DNA from 2 places in the Weizmannia sp. FSL W8-0401 genome. Region 2 is predicted to be linked to the other one. Evidence: a T-box and tRNA genes for the amino acid it is inferred to sense, from the RefSeq annotation. Region 2 holds a T-box; the other holds one or more tRNA genes.
The links. A T-box is a leader RNA that pairs with one kind of tRNA and senses whether it is charged. The one in region 2 lies ahead of thrS (threonine--tRNA ligase), so its partner is inferred to be a tRNA-Thr.
Positions count from the first base shown of each region.

Region 1: it has a tRNA-Thr gene. The T-box ahead of thrS (threonine--tRNA ligase) is inferred to sense a tRNA for this amino acid. The anticodon was not compared.

Region 1 is NZ_JBBPAG010000001.1:189,803-195,887, forward strand. It holds rRNA gene NSU00_RS01000 (23S ribosomal RNA) at 283-3,214, shown strand; rRNA gene rrf (5S ribosomal RNA) at 3,665-3,780, shown strand; tRNA gene NSU00_RS01010 (tRNA-Asn) at 3,788-3,859, shown strand; tRNA gene NSU00_RS01015 (tRNA-Thr) at 3,866-3,938, shown strand; tRNA gene NSU00_RS01020 (tRNA-Glu) at 3,950-4,024, shown strand; tRNA gene NSU00_RS01025 (tRNA-Val) at 4,036-4,108, shown strand; tRNA gene NSU00_RS01030 (tRNA-Thr) at 4,116-4,191, shown strand; tRNA gene NSU00_RS01035 (tRNA-Tyr) at 4,197-4,281, shown strand; tRNA gene NSU00_RS01040 (tRNA-Gln) at 4,346-4,417, shown strand; tRNA gene NSU00_RS01045 (tRNA-Lys) at 4,464-4,536, shown strand; tRNA gene NSU00_RS01050 (tRNA-Gly) at 4,577-4,648, shown strand; gene rocF (arginase) at 4,911-5,810, shown strand; gene NSU00_RS01060 (aspartyl-phosphate phosphatase Spo0E family protein) at 5,917-6,085, opposite strand, start outside.
Region 2 is NZ_JBBPAG010000001.1:2,074,631-2,080,715, reverse strand. It holds gene NSU00_RS10185 (putative sporulation protein YtxC) at 58-894, shown strand; T-box leader at 1,013-1,235, shown strand; gene thrS (threonine--tRNA ligase) at 1,311-3,233, shown strand; gene NSU00_RS10175 (MFS transporter) at 3,333-4,586, shown strand; ribosomal protein L20 leader region at 4,984-5,099, shown strand; gene infC (translation initiation factor IF-3) at 5,172-5,693, shown strand; gene rpmI (50S ribosomal protein L35) at 5,717-5,914, shown strand; gene rplT (50S ribosomal protein L20) at 5,948-6,085, shown strand, end outside.

The DNA.
Region 1 (6,085 bases), 1.9 Mb from region 2:
ACGGATTTCGAAGTCTTCGACTGAGATAAAGGAAACACGATGAGCCTTAAAGGCGAATCGATGCCCGCTTATCGTAGGGAGAAGACGTAGAAATACGCTAGCCGATAGCGCCCGGAGCTAGACATAAAAGGAAAACCTTCGGTTTTCCGAAATTAAGTTTGGCGTTTTCGTTTTGTTCAGTTTTGAAGGTCCAATCCTTCAGTATGTGTTCTTTGAAAACCGGATAGGAGAAATAAACCAAGTAAACCGAGAATCGCTTATTTTTGGATTTAAACCTTTTATGGTTAAGTTAGAAAGGGCGCACGGCGGATGCCTTGGCACTAGGAGCCGATGAAGGACGGTACAAACACCGATATGCTCCGGGGAGCTGTACGTAAGCTTTGATCCGGAGATTTCCGAATGGGGAAACCCCCTGTCTTTAATCGGACAGGATTCCTGCCTGAATCCATAGGGCAGGAAGGGCACACCCGGGGAACTGAAACATCTCAGTACCCGGAGGAAGAGAAAGCAATTGCGATTTCCCAAGTAGCGGCGAGCGAACAGGAAACAGCCCAAACCGGAAGGCTTGCCTTCCGGGGTTGTAGGACACTCATATGGGAGTTACAAAAGAACGGGGTAAGTGAAGCGGCCTGGAAAGGCCTGCCGGAGAAGGTAAAAGCCCTGTAACTGAAACTTCGTTCTCTCCCGAGTGGATCCTGAGTACGGCGGGACACGAGGAATCCCGCCGGAATCCGGGAGGACCATCTCCCAAGGCTAAATACTCCCTAGTGACCGATAGTGAACCAGTACCGTGAGGGAAAGGTGAAAAGCACCCCGGGAGGGGAGTGAAAGAGATCCTGAAACCGTGTGCCTACAAGTAGTCAGAGCCCGTTAACGGGTGATGGCGTGCCTTTTGTAGAATGAACCGGCGAGTTACGGTCTCATGCAAGGTTAAGCTGAAGAAGCGGAGCCGCAGCGAAAGCGAGTCTGAACAGGGCGAAAGAGTATGAGGCCGCAGACCCGAAACCAGGTGATCTACCCATGTCCAGGGTGAAGGCAAGGTAACACTTGCTGGAGGCCCGAACCCACGCACGTTGAAAAGTGCGGGGATGAGGTGTGGGTAGCGGAGAAATTCCAATCGAACTTGGAGATAGCTGGTTCTCTCCGAAATAGCTTTAGGGCTAGCCTCAAGCGGAGAGTTTTGGAGGTAGAGCACTGTTTGGACGAGGGGCCCTCATCGGGTTACCGAATTCAGACAAACTCCGAATGCCAAAAACTTATGCTTGGGAGTCAGACTGTGAGTGATAAGATCCATGGTCGAAAGGGAAACAGCCCAGACCGCCAGCTAAGGTCCCAAAGTATACGTTAAGTGGAAAAGGATGTGGCGTTGCTTAGACAACCAGGATGTTGGCTTAGAAGCAGCCATCATTCAAAGAGTGCGTAATAGCTCACTGGTCGAGTGACGCTGCGCCGAAAATGTACCGGGGCTAAACGTATCACCGAAGCTGCGGATGGACACCGTTTGGTGTCCGTGGTAGGAGAGCGTTCTAAGGGCGTTGAAGCCGGACCGGAAGGACCGGTGGAGCGCTTAGAAGTGAGAATGCCGGTATGAGTAGCGAAAGAAGGGTGAGAATCCCTTCCACCGAATGCCTAAGGTTTCCTGAGGAAGGCTCGTCCGCTCAGGGTTAGTCGGGGCCTAAGCCGAGGCCGAAAGGCGTAGGCGATGGACAACAGGTTGATATTCCTGTACCGCCTCTTCACCGTTTGAACGATGGGGGGACGCAGGAGGATAGGGCAAGCGCGACACTGGTTGATCGCGTCCAAGCAGTTAGGCCGGTGCGGAGGCAAATCCTTCGCGCCAAGGCGGAGCTGTGATGGCGAGGGAAATTAAAGTACCGAAGTTCCTGATTCCACACTGCCAAGAAAAGCCTCTAGTGAGGTGAAAGGCGCCCGTACCGCAAACCGACACAGGTAGGCGAGGAGAGAATCCTAAGGTGAGCGAGAGAACTCTCGTTAAGGAACTCGGCAAAATGACCCCGTAACTTCGGGAGAAGGGGTGCTTTTTGGGGTGTATGCCCCGGGAAGCCGCAGTGAATAGGCCCAGGCGACTGTTTAGCAAAAACACAGGTCTCTGCGAAGCCGCAAGGCGAAGTATAGGGGCTGACACCTGCCCGGTGCTGGAAGGTTAAGGAGAGGGGTTAGCCGCAAGGCGAAGCTCTGAACTGAAGCCCCAGTAAACGGCGGCCGTAACTATAACGGTCCTAAGGTAGCGAAATTCCTTGTCAGGTAAGTTCTGACCCGCACGAAAGGTGTAACGATCTGGGCACTGTCTCAACGAGAGACTCGGTGAAATTATAGTACCTGTGAAGATGCAGGTTACCCGCGACAGGACGGAAAGACCCCATGGAGCTTTACTGCAGCCTGATATTGAATTTTGGTACAGCTTGTACAGGATAGGTAGGAGCCTTGGAAACCGGAGCGCCAGCTTCGGCGGAGGCATCGGTGGGATACTACCCTGGCTGTATTGAAATTCTAACCCGCACCCCTTACCGGGGTGGGAGACAGTGTCAGGCAGGCAGTTTGACTGGGGCGGTCGCCTCCTAAAAGGTAACGGAGGCGCCCAAAGGTTCCCTCAGAATGGTTGGAAATCATTCGCAGAGTGTAAAGGCATAAGGGAGCTTGACTGCGAGACTTACAAGTCGGGCAGGGACGAAAGTCGGGCTTAGTGATCCGGTGGTTCCGCATGGAAGGGCCATCGCTCAACGGATAAAAGCTACCCTGGGGATAACAGGCTGATCTCCCCCAAGAGTCCACATCGACGGGGAGGTTTGGCACCTCGATGTCGGCTCATCGCATCCTGGGGCTGTAGTCGGTCCCAAGGGTTGGGCTGTTCGCCCATTAAAGCGGTACGCGAGCTGGGTTCAGAACGTCGTGAGACAGTTCGGTCCCTATCCGTCGCGGGCGCAGGAAATTTGAGAGGAGCTGTCCTTAGTACGAGAGGACCGGGATGGACGCACCGCTGGTGTACCAGTTGTCTTGCCAAAGGCATCGCTGGGTAGCTATGTGCGGAAGGGATAAGTGCTGAAAGCATCTAAGCATGAAGCCCCCCTCAAGATGAGATTTCCCACAGTTTAACTGGTAAGATCCCTGAAAGATGATCAGGTTGATAGGTCCGGGGTGGAAGCGCGGTGACGCGTGCAGCTGACGGATACTAATCGATCGAGGACTTAACCAAATAGAAAAGCGAAGGTGCCTTGTTTAGCCCCGACAAGCGAATGTTCTGACCGGCATGGAGCCGTCTTTTGGCTCCGTGACGGGCAGGTGATTCGACCTCGAGGGGCTAGGCACCGGAGCTAGACAATAGAAAAGCGGAAGCGCCTTGGTCATCGGCGTATGAACTTCAAGGCCCCCGCCTGAGATAAAGGAAACACGACGAGCCCTAAAGGCGAGTCGATGCCCGCTTATCGTAGGAAAGGGGGACGGGAAGTTCACTAGCCGATAGCGCCCGGAGCTGGACAATAGAAAAGCGGAGGTGCCTTACCAAAGGCACTGGCGCTGAACCATTTTCAAAGTTAGAAACGCATTCTCCGTTTACAGTTTTTTCTCCCATCCGGTTTTCAGGGAATCACATAATTCCTGTTGATAAGCAATGGAAACTTTGTTATAATGATTTTTGTCATTGAGGTCCGGTGACGATGGCGGAAAGGTCACACCCGTTCCCATCCCGAACACGGAAGTTAAGCTTTCCAGCGCCGATGGTAGTTGGGGGTTTCCCCCTGCGAGAGTAGGACACTGCCGGGCCCGATATTCCGCAGTAGCTCAGTGGTAGAGCAATCGGCTGTTAACCGATCGGTCGTAGGTTCGAATCCTACCTGCGGAGTCATATGCTTCCATAGCTCAGCAGGTAGAGCACTTCCATGGTAAGGAAGAGGTCATCGGTTCGAGCCCGATTGGAAGCTTATATTTTTTTGGCCCGTTGGTCAAGCGGTTAAGACACCGCCCTTTCACGGCGGTAACACGGGTTCGAATCCCGTACGGGTCACCATTTACATATTTGGAGGATTAGCTCAGCTGGGAGAGCGTCTGCCTTACAAGCAGAGGGTCGGCGGTTCGAGCCCGTCATCCTCCATTTGTATGCCGGTCTAGCTCAATTGGTAGAGCAACTGACTTGTAATCAGTAGGTTGGGGGTTCAAGTCCTCTGGCCGGCACCATTTACGGAGGGGTAGCGAAGTGGCTAAACGCGGCGGACTGTAAATCCGCTCCCTCAGGGTTCGGCGGTTCGAATCCGTCCCCCTCCACCATCTCATTTTTTGGGCATGCACTTTGGTGCATTTTTTTGGTGAGAGGGTTCATACTATAGATAATTGGGCCATAGCCAAGCGGTAAGGCAACGGACTTTGACTCCGTCATGCGTTGGTTCGAATCCAGCTGGCCCAGCCTTTTCTATTGAATTGGTTACGCCAATGGATATATAGATTTTTACGAGCCATTAGCTCAGTTGGTAGAGCATCTGACTTTTAATCAGAGGGTCGCAGGTTCGAATCCTGCATGGCTCACTCTTTTCTTTTTTTAAAATATGTGGTATTCTACAAATATGCGGAAGTAGTTTAGTGGTAGAACAACACCTTCCCAAGGTGTGGGTCGCGGGTTCGAGTCCCGTCTTCCGCTTAAAGTTTAAACGCTCAAACCTCTTGATATAAAAGGGTTTGAGCGTTTTTTATTTGTCTGTAAATATTTTTCACTCTATAATACAACTCCAGTGTTGTTGGCGGATGGTTGATGGGTTTTCTGGATTGGTGAAGGAAGGCCCCTTTAAGATGAATAGTCTCACCTCCATTTTCTTGAATAATTATACAGAATTTTGTACAGTTGAGCCAATTGGAAAACAATTTTACAATGATAGATAGAGAGAAGGAAAGGGGACAGTCTGATGGAGAAACATATTGCAATAATGGGGGTTCCAATGGATCTTGGGCAGCGGTATAAAGGGGTGGATCTAGGCCCGCAGGCGATCCGGTATGCAGGTGTGAAAGAAGGACTCGAGAAACTCGGCTGCGCGGTTACCGATTTGGGCAATATTGAAATTGGCAGGGCGGAGCAGCTCCCTGATGACGAAGTCAATGCAAGAAATTTAAAAACGATTGCAAAAGCGAGCCAGTTCATTGCAGAGCATACAGATGAAATTGTAAAAAGCAACCGGTTCCCGCTTATTTTTGGCGGCGACCACAGCATTGCCATTGGGACAATTGCCGGCATCAGCAAACATTACAGAAATCTCGGCGTCATTTGGTTTGATGCGCATGCGGATATGAATACTCCTGAGACAAGCCCTTCCGGAAATGTTCACGGCATGCCGCTTGCCGCCAGCCTCGGGTACGGGCATGCTTCTTTAACGGGCGTTTACGGCTATATTCCGAAACTGAAAGCGGAGCATGTTGTCCTGATCGGGCAGCGGGATTTGGACGAAGGGGAAAAGGATTTCATCCGCAACCTGGGCATTAAAATTTACACGATGGCTGAAATCGACCGGATTGGGATGGAGAGCGTCATGGCAGCAAGCATTAACTATTTAAAAGAAAGAACGGACGGCATTCATTTGTCGCTCGATTTAGATGCGCTCGATCCGCAAGAAGCCCCGGGTGTGGGAACGCCTGTATACGGCGGGCTTCATTTCCGCGAAAGCCGGCTCGCCATGGAGATACTGCACGATGCAAATGCCGTTGTTTCAGCTGATGTTGTTGAGGTAAACCCGATTCTTGACAGCCGCAATCAAACGGCAGAAAAAGCTGTCCGCCTGATTGAAACATTGTTCGGGAAAAAACTTCTTTAAAAAAAGCCCCTATTAGCTGGTGCCCGGCACGCAAATAAAAAAACGGCAAATGATGGACGCTTTGCCGTTTTTTTATTTAAATCTATTCCATGGGTGTTCTGTCCACTTATCCCTGAAGTTTACTGCTTTTCAATTTGTTAAATTGATTGATGAGCTGGTCCAGATGCCTGCTTGCCTGTAAGACCTGGTCGTCCCAATACGCAGTGGTCGAAGCGAGCTGAATCATTTCACGTCTTTTTTCCTCAATTTCCAACATTAAGGCTTGGCTTTTCTGG
Region 2 (6,085 bases):
TTCATATACATAAGGTAAAGCAAACGAGCATGTTTTACCGTACAGGGGGGGCTTGGATTGGAATTCCTGATCAGGGACAAGGATGATGCATTATGGATAAAAGCATATTTTGCAAAGGAAAAAGGGCGCGCTGTGAAAATCCGGGAAGCAGTGCTGCATGGGAAAATACATTATGTGGTGGAAGCGGCCGGCAGTAAAAAGGAACTGCAGGCGGCCGTTGCAGATTTTATCATGAAGAAAAAAAGAAACGAGTGGATTTGCAATCAATTGCACCAAGCCTATTTTTTTCGGGCGAAAGAAGAGCAAAACCGGATACTCGAAATCGTGGCCGGCATGCTGAAAGGAGAGCGGCCGGAGCTGACGGATATGGCGGGCGGGATTGAAGAACGTGCCGCCATCGAAGGGGCGGTCGCACCGCTGGTTGGCGAATCGCGCACATTGCCGCTCGCTTCCGTGCTGACGTTCCGCTTAAAAGGCTATTTTGACTGCCTTGACCGATACATCGGTATTGCGATTGACGAATACAAAATGGAACAGGAATACCAGATTTTTGTGCAAAGCTTGAGGGATTACTTGAAGCAAAAAGAACCAAAAAGAGAAAAAATAAAGCTCTGCCTCGGGGAACAGGTGAAATTTTACAACGGCCAATTCCGGGAAATGACGAGGGAAGAACTGGATGGGCTGATTGACCGCAGGCTTCTGTCCAACCACCCTGTCTATATTGACTCTGTCACGATTGCACCGCTTTTATCGATTGCGCCTGCCCGCATTGAAATTTATACGGATACCCCGGACCATGCTTTGATCCGTACGATATGCAATATTTTTGAAGAACGGGTGGCCGTGAAAAGCCGGATGCACTTTATGCACGATCAGCTCGCCGCCAGCGAATGATAAAAAGGGGGCCTTGAACCGGGGCAATGCAGCACGGCAACAAAATCCATCGGCTATCCCTTGATTTTTTCATTGCAAACTTCTATAATTACTTACATAATCAATTGGAAATGAAAAATTCAATGTGATGACGAGGACAACAGGATTCTGTTACCGCCTTTCAGAGAGGAAAGCCCCAGGCTGCAAGCTTTCCGGCACGGGCAGGATGCTTACCGCCTCCGAACTTCAGCCGTGAACAAAATCAGTAGCGGCTGGCGGATATTTCCGTTATCAAACTCAAGCCGTACGTGGAGACGTGCGGAAATGAGGGTGGAACCGCGTGTACAAAACTCGTCCCTTGCCGGGGACGGGTTTTATTTTTTTGCTTTGTTCTTGCGGCCACCCGCGTTGACATCATTTTTAAAGGAGTGGGACATATGGCAGAGATCGTAAAAATCACATTTCCAGATGGCGCTTTAAAGGAATTTCCATTTGGGACAACAACGGAAGAGATTGCCCAATCGATCAGCCCGGGCCTCCGGAAAAAGGCGCTCGCCGGCAAACTGAACGGCAAACTGCTCGATTTGCGCACACCGATTGAAGAAGACGGCGCAATTGAAATCGTCACCCCTGAGCATGAAGATGCGCTTGGCATTCTGCGCCACAGCACGGCACATTTAATGGCACAGGCTGTCCGCCGCCTGTATGGCAATGTCAAGTTTGGCGTCGGCCCTGCAATTGAAAACGGATTTTATTACGATATGGATCTTGACGCGTCGATCACGCCGGAAGACTTGCCGAAAATTGAAAAGGAAATGAAAAAAATTGCTGCGGAAAACCTTGAAATTGTCCGCAAAGTCGTATCCCGTGACGAAGCCAGAAACATATTTGCGAATGATGAATACAAGCTTGAACTGATTGATGCGATTCCGGACGAAACGGTCACGGTTTATGAACAGGGCGAATTTGTTGACCTGTGCCGCGGCGTCCATGTGCCGTCAACCGGAAAAATCAAGGAATTCAAATTATTAAGCATTGCCGGTGCATACTGGCGCGGCGACAGCAACAACAAAATGATGCAGCGCATATACGGGACGGCTTTCTTCAAGAAAGAGGATCTCGAGGCCCATTTGAAATTCCTGGAAGAAGCAAAAGAACGCGACCACAGGAAAATTGGGAAAGAACTCGAACTTTTCACGAACTCGCAAAAAGTCGGACAAGGCCTGCCGCTCTGGCTGCCAAAAGGCGCAACGATCCGCCGCATCATTGAACGGTATATTGTCGACAAGGAAGTCAAACTCGGCTATGACCACGTCTATACGCCGGTGCTTGGCAGCGTGGACCTGTATAAAACGAGCGGCCACTGGGACCATTACCAGGAAGATATGTTCCCGGTCATGAAAATGGACAATGAAGAACTCGTGTTGCGCCCGATGAACTGCCCGCACCATATGATGGTGTATAAAAATACGATCCACAGCTACCGCGAATTGCCGATCCGGATTGCCGAACTCGGGCTCATGCACCGTTATGAAATGTCAGGTGCGCTCTCCGGCCTGCAACGGGTGCGCGGCATGACACTGAATGATGCCCATATTTTCGTGCGCCCGGACCAGATTAAGGAAGAATTCAAGCGCGTGGTTGAACTGATTCTTGAGGTCTATAAAGATTTCAACATTACCGACTACTCGTTCCGCTTGTCGTACCGTGACCCGGAAAATACGGACAAGTATTATGATGATGATGAAATGTGGAACAAGGCACAGGCGATGCTGAAAGAAACGATGGATGATTTTGGTTTTGACTATTACGAAGCGGAAGGCGAAGCCGCATTTTACGGCCCGAAGCTCGACGTCCAGGTCCGCACGGCGCTTGGCAAAGACGAAACATTGTCAACCGTGCAGCTTGACTTCTTGCTCCCGGAACGGTTTGACCTGACGTATGTCGGGGAAGACGGCAAGCCGCACCGCCCGGTTGTCATCCACCGCGGCGTTGTTTCGACAATGGAACGGTTTGTCGCTTATTTGATCGAGGAATACAAAGGGGCGTTCCCGACATGGCTGGCACCGGTCCAGGTACAAGTGATTCCGGTATCGCCGGATGCCCATTATGACTATGCGCGGAAAGTCCAAGAAACGCTTAAGTCTGAAGGAGTCCGCGTTGAACTGGACGACCGCGATGAAAAACTGGGCTACCGGATCCGTGAAGCCCAAGTGCAAAAAATCCCGTACGCGCTCGTTGTCGGCGACCAGGAAGCTGCCGACAACACGGTCAATGTCCGCAAGTACGGCGAGAAACAAACGGAAACGGTGCCGGTCGACACCTTCCTCAGCAAGATAAAAGAAGAAATAAAACGGTAAAACAGACAAGAAATCACGCACCCTGCAGATTTGCAGGGTGCTTTTTATTATATAATAGAGGAAAAAATGGGTTGGCACAGGGGAAGGGGACGGAGCCCAATGCACTTATTTCGGAATCGTCATTTTAATGCGTTGTTTTTTGGCAGGCTGTTCACCAATATTGGGGATAGTGTTTATTATATTGCCATGATGTGGATGGTTTTAAAATTAGGGGGGAACTCGACGGTCTATACCGGATTTGCCGGATTCTTATTTTCGCTGACAGAGGTGCTGAGCTTATTTTACGGCCCGGTTCTTGACAAAATAAATGCAAAAAAATTGCTGGTTACAGCAAGCGTTTTACAAGCCGGCTTACTGCTTTTTCTTGTTGTTTTAAGCAAGTATGGAATCATGAATGTCTGGCTGCTGTTGCTTTCCATCCCGGTTCTTTCGTTTTTATCGGAACTGACTTACCCGTTAGAGAGCGTATTATTGCCGAAAGCCGTGGAAAAGAAAGATCTCGTCAAGGCCAATTCACTCATGTCCATTGCATATAAGGGTTCGGATTTTTTCTTTAATGGGATTGCCGGGTTTATCCTTGCCGCTTTCTCGATGTCGATGGTGCTCGGTATGAATTCGCTTCTTTTTATACTCTCATCCACTCTGTTTTTGTTTTTAAAAGTACAGGTAAAAAGAAGCAAGCAAACCGGGAGCGTACGGGAAGAATGGCAGGCGTACAAACGGGATTTTAAAGAAGGAATATCGTTTGTCAAACAGCCTTTCATCTTGCAATTATTAATCCCCTTGCTGTTTTTAAACTTTTTTTTCGCAATTGTAATGGTCGTATTGCCTTCTTTCGCCAATACTACGGGCGAAGGCGCTTCATCCTACGGCATCATGACAGCGGCTTTGGGCTTAGGGGCTTTGGCAGGAGCAGCAGGTGCGGATAAAATCAGCCGGATATTTCCATTTGGCAAAATATTGGCTGCAGGCTTTTTGCTCTCCGGGTTGTCCTGGCTTTTTATGATTTTATTGAGCAATGTTTCGATATGGTATGTTTATACGCTTATGTTTATTTCCGAGTTATCTATTGGCGCCATCAATGTTTTGTTTTCTGCCATATTTCAGCAATTGCCTGATGAACAAATGTTAGGGCGGGTCAATACCATCAATGTGAGTTTGCTATCGCTTGCGATGCCGGCAGGATCATTGATCGGCGGCGTGATGGCCAAGATCACTTCCGTCCAGCTTACCATGAGCTTTTTTGGAATAGGGCTGTTTGTCCTGGCACTGTTTTATATGGGAAGCGGAAGAATGAGAAAACTGCCAAAAGTTGTGGAGATTGACCATACGTATGTGAAATTAAGTAGATAAAAAAGGAGATAAATGGAACGCACGGCTATTATCGGAAAATTGGATTGAAACCGGTGGCATGGTTAGGAGGGGAAAATGAAAAATTGATTTACATTTGATCCGATTTCCGTTCATTTTATATAAAATGTCGCTCTCTTGCCTACCGAAAAAAGCATGTAAATAGATGCTCAGGCTTGATGTAAAAACTTTATTTTTAGAAGCTTTTGTTTCAACAAAGACAAGCATTTTCATTAAGCACTTCAGAGAGGAGACCAAAAAAACACTTGCGATTTCTCTGCCGGTTTGATAAAATAACGCATGTTGAGCCAAAAAAGTTAAACAGATTTTTCGGGATTCTTGCAAATTGACATGGATACGGTAAAGTGATACAATAATGGAGTGGAATTGAATATAAGTTTGTGAAAAGAAGGAGCAGCCCGCTTCTCACCTGTTGACGCAATGGTGCAGTTGCCAGGTATCTATTGATGATTGTGACTATAAGCGCGGGTGTGTTCCCTGCGCTTTTTTTTCGTGTACAGTACGTTCAGGGCTTTTTCGCAAGCGATATATTCACACGTTTGTTTGAAATTATCTTGGAGGTGGCTCATTATTAGCAAAGACATGATGGTGAACGAAGGCATTCGTGCCCGCGAAGTCCGTTTAATCGGCCAAAACGGTGAACAGATGGGGGTTAAATCCCGGAACGAAGCATTGGAGATTGCGGCACGTGCCAACCTTGACCTTGTACTTGTTGCGCCAAACGCAAAACCGCCTGTTGCCCGCATCATGGATTACGGAAAATACCGTTTCGAGATGCAGAAAAAAGACAGGGAAGCACGAAAAAAACAAAAAATCATTAACGTAAAAGAGGTTCGTTTGAGCCCGACCATCGAAGAACATGACTTTAATACAAAACTCCGCAATGCCATTAAGTTTTTGGAAAAAGGCGATAAGGTAAAAGCCTCGATCCGCTTTAAAGGCCGCGCCATTACCCATAAAGAAATCGGGCAGCGTGTCCTCGACCGGTTTGCAGAAGCATGTGCCGAAGTCGCCACGGTCGAATCCAAACCGAAAATGGACGGACGGAGCATGTTCTTAGTGCTCACACCAAAAACAGAGAAGAAGTAACGCCAACTTAAGGAGGACTAATCATGCCAAAAATGAAAACTCACCGCGGCTCTGCCAAGCGTTTTAAGAAAACCGGCTCCGGCAGCCTGAAACGTTCCCACGCTTACAGAAGCCATTTGTTCGCAAATAAAGTGACAAAACAAAAACGCCAGCTGCGTAAATCAACGCTTGTATCCGCAAGCGACATGAAACGCATCCGCCAAATGCTCGACAATCTGTAAGAAAACAAAGCTTTCAATTAGGAGGAAAAGATTATGCCACGTGTAAAAGGCGGTACAGTTACCCGCAGACGACGCAAAAAAGTTCTGAAATTAGCCAAAGGTTATTATGGTTCAAAACATACATTATTTAAAGTTGCCAATCAGCAAGTAATGAAATCCTACATGTATGCG